DNA from 3 places in the Shewanella morhuae genome. Region 3 is predicted to be linked to each of the others. Evidence: predicted binding sites of a transcription regulator. Region 3 holds the regulator's gene; each other region holds the start of a gene.
What was found. Region 3 encodes ArgR, which controls arginine synthesis, uptake and breakdown. Its sites were predicted from a motif close to ANTGAATANNTATTCANT; they were not measured.

Region 1: a site for ArgR is predicted at 1,189-1,206, ahead of gltB (glutamate synthase large subunit). Genes of this name have one in related genera too.
Region 2: a site for ArgR is predicted at 1,292-1,309, ahead of argA (amino-acid N-acetyltransferase). Genes of this name have one in related genera too.

What each region holds. Positions count from the first base shown of each region.
Region 1 covers NZ_PYSG01000002.1:542,274-545,472, reverse strand. The annotation lists gene C9I43_RS02905 (Hpt domain-containing protein) at 146-511, opposite strand; gene gltB (glutamate synthase large subunit) at 1,473-3,199, shown strand, end outside.
Region 2 covers NZ_PYSG01000003.1:794,133-797,331, forward strand. The annotation lists gene radC (RadC family protein) at 1-537, shown strand, start outside; gene rpmB (50S ribosomal protein L28) at 659-895, shown strand; gene rpmG (50S ribosomal protein L33) at 902-1,075, shown strand; gene argA (amino-acid N-acetyltransferase) at 1,388-2,707, shown strand; gene C9I43_RS18170 (PH domain-containing protein) at 2,827-3,199, shown strand, end outside.
Region 3 covers NZ_PYSG01000002.1:3,152,372-3,155,570, forward strand. The annotation lists gene mdh (malate dehydrogenase) at 74-1,009, opposite strand; gene argR (transcriptional regulator ArgR) at 1,304-1,774, shown strand; gene C9I43_RS14280 (Dyp-type peroxidase) at 1,865-2,800, opposite strand; gene ggt (gamma-glutamyltransferase) at 3,029-3,199, opposite strand, start outside.

The DNA.
Region 1 (3,199 bases), 2.6 Mb from region 3:
TTCAATTGGGTGTAATTGCAGACAAAACAGGAGAAAATAACAACGAGGTAAAATTAAGCAGATTAAAAAAGAATATAGGATAACTAACATCCAGGATTAGGGCGCAACCATTCACGTAATTGCGGCGCCCTACGCATAATCTAATTTATGCTTTAGCCTGCAAAAAAAGTTTTAGCTGTTGTAAATCAGCGCTCGCATGCTCAACAATTTGCGCAACCCAAGTGCCATGTTCAGCATCCCATTGTGGCTCTTCGCCATGTTGTAATAGCTGAGCAATTTGCTGAATACGTTTTAAGCCCACCGAACCCGCCGCACCTTTAAATTTATGCGCTTCTGAACATAAAGTCTCTTTGTCTGCAGCCTCGTTAGCTTTCACTAGATTTCCCACATATTCAGGCATGAGCTGCTCAAATAGCACCACACTCTTGAGCAAAGTACCGGCACCAATCGCGCTGCAGTATTGTTCGAGAGTATTGAGATCGAGTATTGCTTCTAATTCAACTGTGGCCATGAGGCCTCCCTTAAGTGGTTCAATGCTTAAAAAGAATTTACCACATAATACTCACTAAAATTGACTGTGCAACTTATAGCGATATTCTAGCTCCAATAAGCGCTGCATTTAACAGAATAGTCACTCGTCACTGACAAATTCTGCCCATAAAATAAGAGCTATAACAGTAGGTTTTAGAAAAATGCTAAAGCCTCTTTCGCGATATTAATACCGGCCTTGCCCACAATAAAGCAGCTAATTATACACAATCGCCACTAATCCAAACCAGCGATAGACTCACTCATCGCTTGTGAGACAATTACAGCAATCAATGTACTTTTAAAGCTGAGTGTCCTATCACGCCTTACAAACAGCTAAAGACATTTATGTATGCATTAAGTCCCATCAAAAGACCAAGCTAATTTCATATCAGAACATTAACAACAACCAAGATGAAACGACTAATAGATAAGCACAACATTAATACGCTGAATAAAAAAGTTACTAATAAACAAATGGATAATGGTTTATTTACACTAAATTATGCCCTCATATTACGCATAATTTTATTTTCATAAATGGATGCTCATTCAGATAGAGTAATCAGCTACCGAGTTCCGCCCACGCAAGCATGCATTAAAATTCAATAATCATAGATTTTTACCCAATCAGTTGTTGATGAAAAATAACTTTATCTACATGAAAAATAATTCATCACTGAGTTTCTTTCATGCCTCAATAGTTAAATTACTTATAAAACTCTTTTTATTCATATCGTTACATAGTATCCATCACACTTTACGTCAACGTAATGCAATTATGCTTTATGTATAAAATGTGAAGAAACATCGTTTTTTATGCAAAATTTTGGTTTGACCTTTGATGAATCTCAGGATAATTTGAGTAATCGGGTGCATATCCATAGAAAGTATTACACTTTTGCCCGAGTCGTAATTAGTTGAGGTCTAGGGGGTTTTTTTGTATGAGCTTATATCATCCCAGTTTTGAGCGGGACAATTGTGGTTTTGGGTTGATAGCGCAGATGGATGGCGAAGCCAGCCATCGTATTGTGCGCACGGCTATTCATGGACTCGATCGCATGAAGCACCGTGGCGGCATTGCCTCCGACGGTCGCACTGGCGACGGCTGTGGTTTATTAATGCAATTACCCGTACAGTTTTTTGAAGCGATTGCCGCAGAAAATGATTGGCATTTGAGTCGTAAATTTGCCGTAGGCATGCTGTTTTTAAGTCAAAATGATGAACTAGCTGAACAAGCTAAGCATCTACTTGAGCGTGAGCTTGAGCGTGAAACATTAAGCATTGCCGGCTGGCGCAAAGTGCCTATCAATGCCGATGTGTTAGGCGAAATAGGTAAAGCTAGCTTGCCGCAGATTTATCAAGTGCTGATCAACGCGCCAATCGGCTGGCGTGAAAAAGACTTAGAACGCCGTCTTTATATGGCTCGTCGTCGCTTAGAACAACAAATCATCGATGACAATGACTTCTATGTCGCGAGTTTATCTGGCCAAGTAATTGTCTATAAAGGCTTGATGATGCCAGTAGACTTACCCGCATTTTATCCTGATCTCGCTGACATTCGTTTAAAAAGCTCTATTTGTCTATTCCATCAACGCTTCTCAACCAATACTTCTCCTAAATGGCCATTAGCTCAGCCGTTTAGATATTTAGCCCATAACGGTGAAATCAATACAATTACGGGTAACCGTCAATGGGCCCGCGCCCGTGCCTATAAATTTAATTCCCCCCTATTACCTGATTTGCAGCAAGCAGCGCCCTTTGTGAATGAAACAGGCTCAGACTCTTCCTCTTTAGATAACATGCTAGAAATGTTGTTATCTGGTGGTATGGATTTATACCGTGCCATGCGTTTATTGATCCCGCCTGCTTGGCAAAGTAATCCAGAAATGGATGATGAATTAAAAGCCTTTTACGACTTTAACTCTATGCACATGGAGCCCTGGGATGGCCCAGCTGGTATTGTAATGACCAATGGTCGCCATGCCGCTTGCGCCGTTGACCGTAATGGTTTGCGTCCATCACGTTATGTGATCACTAAAGATCGTATTTTGACCTTAGCCTCCGAAGTCGGTATTTGGGATTACTCCGCCGATGAAGTCATTGAAAAAGGCCGCGTTGGCCCAGGTGAACTACTGGTATTAGATACCTTAAACGGCCGCTTATACCAATCCTTTGAGATTGATAACGACCTTAAACGTCGCCACCCCTATAAAGAATGGATGGCAAAAAACAGCCAAACTTTAACGCCCGCCGAAGACTTGGCCTCAGAGCAACATGGTGCAGGCGAGTTTACCCCTGAACTCTTGTTGCAATATCAAAAACTCTTTGGCTATACCCGCGAAGAGTTAGAACACGTTATTTGGGTCATCGCCAAACAAGGCGAAGAAGCCACGGGCTCTATGGGCGACGATACGCCTATGGCGGTGTTGTCGAAAAAATCACGTTCACTATATGACTATTTCAGGCAAAAATTTGCTCAAGTGACTAACCCCCCCATTGACCCCTTACGTGAAAAACACGTGATGTCGTTGACCACTTGTATTGGCCGTGAGCAGAACCTGTTTAATGAAACAACGGGCCACGCTTACCGCGTGACGTTCAACTCACCTATTTTATTATTCAGTGATTTCAATCAGTTATTGGGATTAGATAGCACTTACTATCGTGC
Region 2 (3,199 bases), on a different contig from region 3:
AGGTCGCTTATTCGCGAGTTTGGAGGCCTCAGAAATTTGCTTTGTGCTTCTCGAAATCAGGTATGTCGACTTCCGGGCGTAGGACCTGTAAAATACGCTCAGCTTCAAGCTGCGGCCGAATTAGCGCGGCGTGTAGCGCAAGAAAACTTGCAAAGAGGTCAAATTTTGACAAATCCCGATTTAACTCGGGACTATTTAATGAGACAATTGGCTGATCGCCCCTATGAAGTGTTTGCAGTTTTACTGCTAGATAGCCAGCATAGAGTGATTCAGTTTGTCGAATTATTTCGCGGTACAATAGACTCAGCCTCAGTGTACCCACGTGAAGTGGTGAGCTTAGTGTTGGAGAAAAAGGCCGCAGCAGTTATCGTTTGTCATAATCATCCGTCTGGTATTGCCGAGCCCAGTCAGGCTGACCGACGAATAACTGAACGATTAAAAAATGCGTTAGCAACCATAGACGTATCCTTATTGGACCATATGGTTGTAGGTGATCAAGAGATAGTTTCTTTTGCAGAACGAGGCTGGATTAATTAATCTAACACTTGATCTTCACTCTGTGATCGTGTATAAAATGCGCCCTCTTTGTGCCTCGGGCGACGGCCATACGAGGCACATTAATGCTCGAGCGTTAAAATTGTTTTTGGAGAAGATTGACATGTCAAGAGTATGCCAAGTTACTGGCAAGAAGCCTATGGTTGGTAACAACCGTTCGCATGCAAAAAACGCGACCCGTCGTCGTTTTTTGCCTAACCTACAAAACCACCGTTTTTGGTTAGAAGAAGAAAAGCGTTTCGTACAGTTACGTATATCTACTAAAGGTATCCGTCTGATCGACAAGAAAGGTATCGAAGTTGTTGTTGCTGAACTTCGTGCCCGTGGCGAGAAGGTATAATAGATCATGGCTAAAGCTAAAGGTAATCGTGAGAAGATCAAATTAGTTTCTACAGCTAAGACTGGTCACTTCTACACAACTGAAAAAAACAAGCGTAACATGCCTGAGAAAATGGAAATCAAGAAATTTGATCCTGTTATTCGCCAGCACGTTATCTACAAAGAAGCCAAAATCAAGTAATTCTTGGTGAGTGTTTCGAGAAAAGCCCCTTACTTAAGGGGCTTTTTTTTTGCATTTTTTTCGCGACGAATCATCAATTTGAGGGCATTGCATTACATACCTAAGTCGCATGAATCATGCCTGGTAAAGTCAAAACGTTAAGCGAAATGTAAAAAGTGCTGTTTTAAGCATTTAAAATCATTAAAACTGTGCTTTGGTGAGAATAAATTCTTTATATGTGAATTAAAATGCAATACCATACGCAAAAGTTAGCGATTCATTCCTGGTATGTCGTCGTGACATTGCCAGCTCAAAATGAGGTGTATATAACGCGTGCGTACCACTGAACTGGTTGATGGATTTCGTCACTCTGCCCCCTATGTCAATGCTCACAGAGGTAAAACCTTTGTGGTGATGCTTGGCGGTGAAGCTTTGGCTCAAAATCAATTTCGCGCCATCTTAAATGATGTCGCTTTGCTGCACAGTTTAGGGATAAAAGTGGTTTTGGTTTATGGCGCTAGGCCGCAAATTGATGCTGCATTAGCGAACAACGACATTGAGCCTATCTACCATGAAGGCGTACGTATCACCGATGAAGAGTCGCTCAAAGTGATCAAACAAGTTGCGGGTGCACTGCAATTTGATATCACAGCGCGTTTATCCATGAGTTTAAGCAACACACCGATGCAAGGGGCACAAATTAACTTAGTTAGTGGCAATTTTGTCATTGCTCAGCCGCTTGGTGTGGATAACGGTATCGATTTTTGTTTAAGCGGTAGAGTGCGTCGTATCGATGTGCAAGGCTTAAAACGCCAGTTAGACAATCACTGTATTGTGTTGATGGGGCCGATTGCGGCTTCTGTTACTGGCGAGAGTTTTAATTTAACGGCTGAGGAAATTGCTACTCAGGTGGCGATCAAACTCAAAGCTGACAAGATGATCGGTTTTAGCTCGCAAAACGGTATTCTTGATCGTAACGGCGATGTGATTGCAGAATTGATGCCTAATGATGCGCAAAACATTATGGATAAGCTGAGTGAGCAAGGGTCTGCTTGCGTTGGCACTATGGCTTTCTTGAAAGCAAGTATTGATGCTTGCCGTAATGGCGTGCCACGTTGTCACTTAGTCAGCTATCTCGAAGACGGTGCTTTATTGCAAGAGTTGTTCTCGCGTGAAGGCATTGGTACGCAAATAGTGACTGAGAGCGCTGAGCGCCTGCGTAGTGCGTCTATCGCCGATATTGGCGGCGTACTGAACCTGATTCGTCCATTGGAGGAGCAAGGCATTCTGGTGCGTCGTAGCCGTGAGCAGCTCGAGATTGAAATCGAACAATTTATGCTGATTGAACGCGATGGTTTAGTGATTGGTTGCGCCGCGCTCTATCCCTTTGAAGAGGACAATGCGGGCGAGTTTGCTTGCCTAGTCGTGCATCCTGATTATCGTGATGCTGATAGGGGTAGCTTGCTGTTGAAAAACATCATCAATAAGGCGCGAAATCGGGGTTATTCACGTTTATTCGCGCTAACAACCCGTAGCATTCACTGGTTTTTAGAGCATGGCTTTATGATTGAAGATGTTGAAGCGCTACCACAAAAGAAAAAGCAGCTATATAACTATCAACGTCGTTCAAAAATCCTCGTACTCGATCTGTAGATTATTCTAAATCAGCCCTATTAATGCCTGCCTAGTACTCATATTAGCGCTGGCATTTTTGTTGATATAATCGATGTTTATTGGCAAATTAAGGTTTAACCGCACAGGAGATGCTGCCGATGAGCCCCCAAGTATTCGAACTCGCCCCGTTAACCCAAACCTCTATGTTAAGTTTTCTTGTTTTGCTATTAGGCTTAGCCGGTATCTTACTGATGCTATGGTTAAAAAAGATGCCGAATATCGCTAAATCTGCCAGTTTAGGGATACTGCTTGTGATGATGGGCGGCTTTTCTTGGGTATTCTATCAATCTAGTCATGCGGAGTTAGTGTTAACTGACTCTGGGCTCACATTGGATGTCCCCTTCTACAAAGTGCAGCTATCGCGCGCGGATTTATTAGTTACCGAGGCGCGCATAGTCGATTTACAACAAGAGGTAGGTTTAACGCCGAGCTTTAAGGCGAACGGCATAGGTATGCCAGGGTTTCAATTGG
Region 3 (3,199 bases):
CGCAGACATAAAAAAACGGAGCTCAAGGGCTCCGCTTTTAACTCGTTATAATCTAAAAAGATTATTCGAATAATTATTTAACGAAATCAACGCCTAGTTTGATATCGCCTTTCAGCGTATCTAACATAGAATCACGGGCGTTAGCTTCAAATGCACTCACTTCACCGTAAGGCAGTACTTTTTCAATACCGTTTTTGCCTAACAATACAGGTTGTGCGAAGAACTGGGCGTGTTCACTACCACCGTCAACGTAAGCACATTCAACGACGTTAGCTTCGCCTTGCAGACCACGAACCAAAGACAGACCGAAACGGCAAGCCGCTTGACCCATAGACAATGTCGCGCTGCCGCCACCGGCTTTAGCTTCAACCACTTCTGTACCCGCGTTTTGAATGCGAGTTGTCATGGTTGCCACTTCTTCATCAGTGAACGTCACGCCTTCAACTTGAGAAAGTAATGGCAAAATGGTCACGCCGCTATGGCCGCCGATCACATTCACTTTAACATCAGCAACGTTTAAGCCTTTTAATTCAGCAATAAAGGTTTCAGAGCGGATCACGTCCAGCGTGGTAATACCAAATAGACGGTTTTTATCGTAAACACCGGCTTTTTTCATCACTTCGGCTGCAATAGCCACAGTGGTGTTAACTGGGTTGGTGATAATACCGACTAAAGCAGTAGGACAAGTCGCAGCCACTTTTTCCATCAGGTTACGCACGATACCAGCGTTGATGTTAAACAGATCAGAACGATCCATGCCTGGTTTACGCGCAACACCAGCAGAAATCAGCACTACGTCTGCATCTACCAGCGCAGGCGTTGGATCTTCACCGGCAAAACCTTTGATTTCAACAGCGGTCGGGATGTGGCTCAAGTCAACCGCAACACCCGGAGTAACCGGTGCGATATCATATAGAGACAGCTTTGAGCCCGCAGGCAGTTGAGTTTTTAACAGTAAGGCAAGAGCCTGGCCGATACCGCCAGCAGCACCAAGTACAGCAACTTTCATAATGAACTCCGTTATTTCTCGGATATGTGTGACATGGATCTAATTTGCGTGTGCGTCACATTACTGGAATGTCGCAACAATTTCAATTATCCCTTAGTCGTGGAACAAAAGAATTTCGAAATAACTGATAGCTCACAAAAGAACAATGACTCGATTGCACATTTTAAGCCGATGATAATGATGCTGAGTCTGCTGCTTAGTGAATGTTTATTCAGCCAATTTGATTGTATGTTGACAATTTGTTTAAAAATATTCAAAATGGGCCTGTTTTTTTGAATAAAGAATAATAATATTATGCAGACGACCAAGAATCAGGATGACCTTGTTAGAGTTTTTAAGTCGATTTTAAAAGAAGAGCGCTTTGGCTCTCAAAGTGAAATCGTCATCGCCTTGCAAGCTGAAGGCTTTGGTAATATTAACCAATCAAAAGTATCACGCATGCTCAGCAAGTTCGGCGCCGTTCGGACTCGCAACGCTAAACAAGAGATGGTGTATTGCTTACCCGCCGAATTAGGCGTGCCAACCGCAGGCAGCCCATTAAAAAACTTAGTGCTGGATGTTGACCATAACCAAGCCATGATTGTAGTGCGAACCAGCCCTGGCGCAGCACAACTGATTGCCCGCTTATTGGATTCTATCGGTAAGCCAGAAGGGATTTTGGGAACGATTGCAGGTGATGATACGATTTTTATTTGCCCATCAAGCATCCAAGATATCGCCGACACCTTAGAAACCATCAAATCTTTATTCAATTATGCCGAATAAAAAAAGCACTTAATGCCTTGGCATTAAGTGCTTTATCAAAATGTAACTCTTACAACTCAACTACAACTCAACTTGGTCAGTCACAACAATTTACTCATCGAACTGCAGCATAAAATCTAAAGCGGGTACGAAGAAAGATGAACCCGTTAATGCCTTAGTAAAATGCATTAAATGATCATGATTACCTTCGCCATCACCAAATATCATGCTGTGTAGCATTTTTTCAAAATGTTCGGGCGTACGACAGCAAGCAATAAACATCAACCCCTGCTCTTTAAGCGATCCGTAGGGCATGCTCTGACGTAGGATTTCCATTGAGTTTCCGTCAGCATCTTTAAGATTCACCCGTTTTATATGGCTGGTGAGTGGCTTATCCTTGGATTCATATTCGATATTATCTTGTTTAGTGCGCGCGAATATATCTTCTTGTTTTTTAATCGGTAAGCGGTTCCACTTACTTAAGTTATGGGCATATTTTTGTACGTGAACATAACTGCCGCCCTTAAATCCAGCATCCTCATCACCAACCAGTGTGACTTCTTGACGATGGCGTCCCTTTGGGTTTTCAGTACCATCGACAAAACCGGTCAGATCGCGACTATCCATAAATCTAAAGCCGCGCTCTTCGTCCACTAATTCCACCAAATCTTCAAACATTTGGCTAATTTCATTGGCGACTAAATGCAGAATATCGTAACGGTCACAGCGAATATGTACATACAAATCATATTCGATTGCAGGTGCATCAAGACTCCCAGCTTGTATCGCAGGGAAAGGCCTTAACATTTTAGGGCGGGCATCGGTATAGAGGCTATCCCAGTAATTAGCGCCGATACCGACAAAACCATTGAATGCACTGTCAGAATACTGATCTGTCAGTTCGTAAATATACTGCGCTACGTTGGCAAGGCAGGGACGTAACTGCGACTCCACATTATCATTTGCATTAAACATCAAGTAGATACTATGTAAGTTTCCCTCTGCACACACACCTAACTGTTCACGCGGCATATTTTGAATATCCATTTGGTTGTGACCCTGTTCTAAATTCATTTTCGGTAATATTATCCGCAACTTTCCCTAAAAATGACATTAACTAACGCACACTTTACTCGAGTTTATTAATGATAATGCCTATAACGAAGCGTTGTTGTGCTCAAGCTCATTGAAAAATGATGCAACGCATAAATTTCGCTAGCGAGTCTACCCCAATACAGTAGGCAAAGCTCACTAACACCATGATATTTATTTAAACTAATACCCTGCAGCATGACCATCTTTACGACTCTCAGATGCACCGCGGTAAACGCCAGTTTCTGCATTAAAGCCAATCGCTTGATAACCACCAAAATCCCCTAAAGCATCACGCAATATATGCCCTTTTTTAATGAGCTCACGGCGCGTTTCAACAGGAAAGCCTGACTC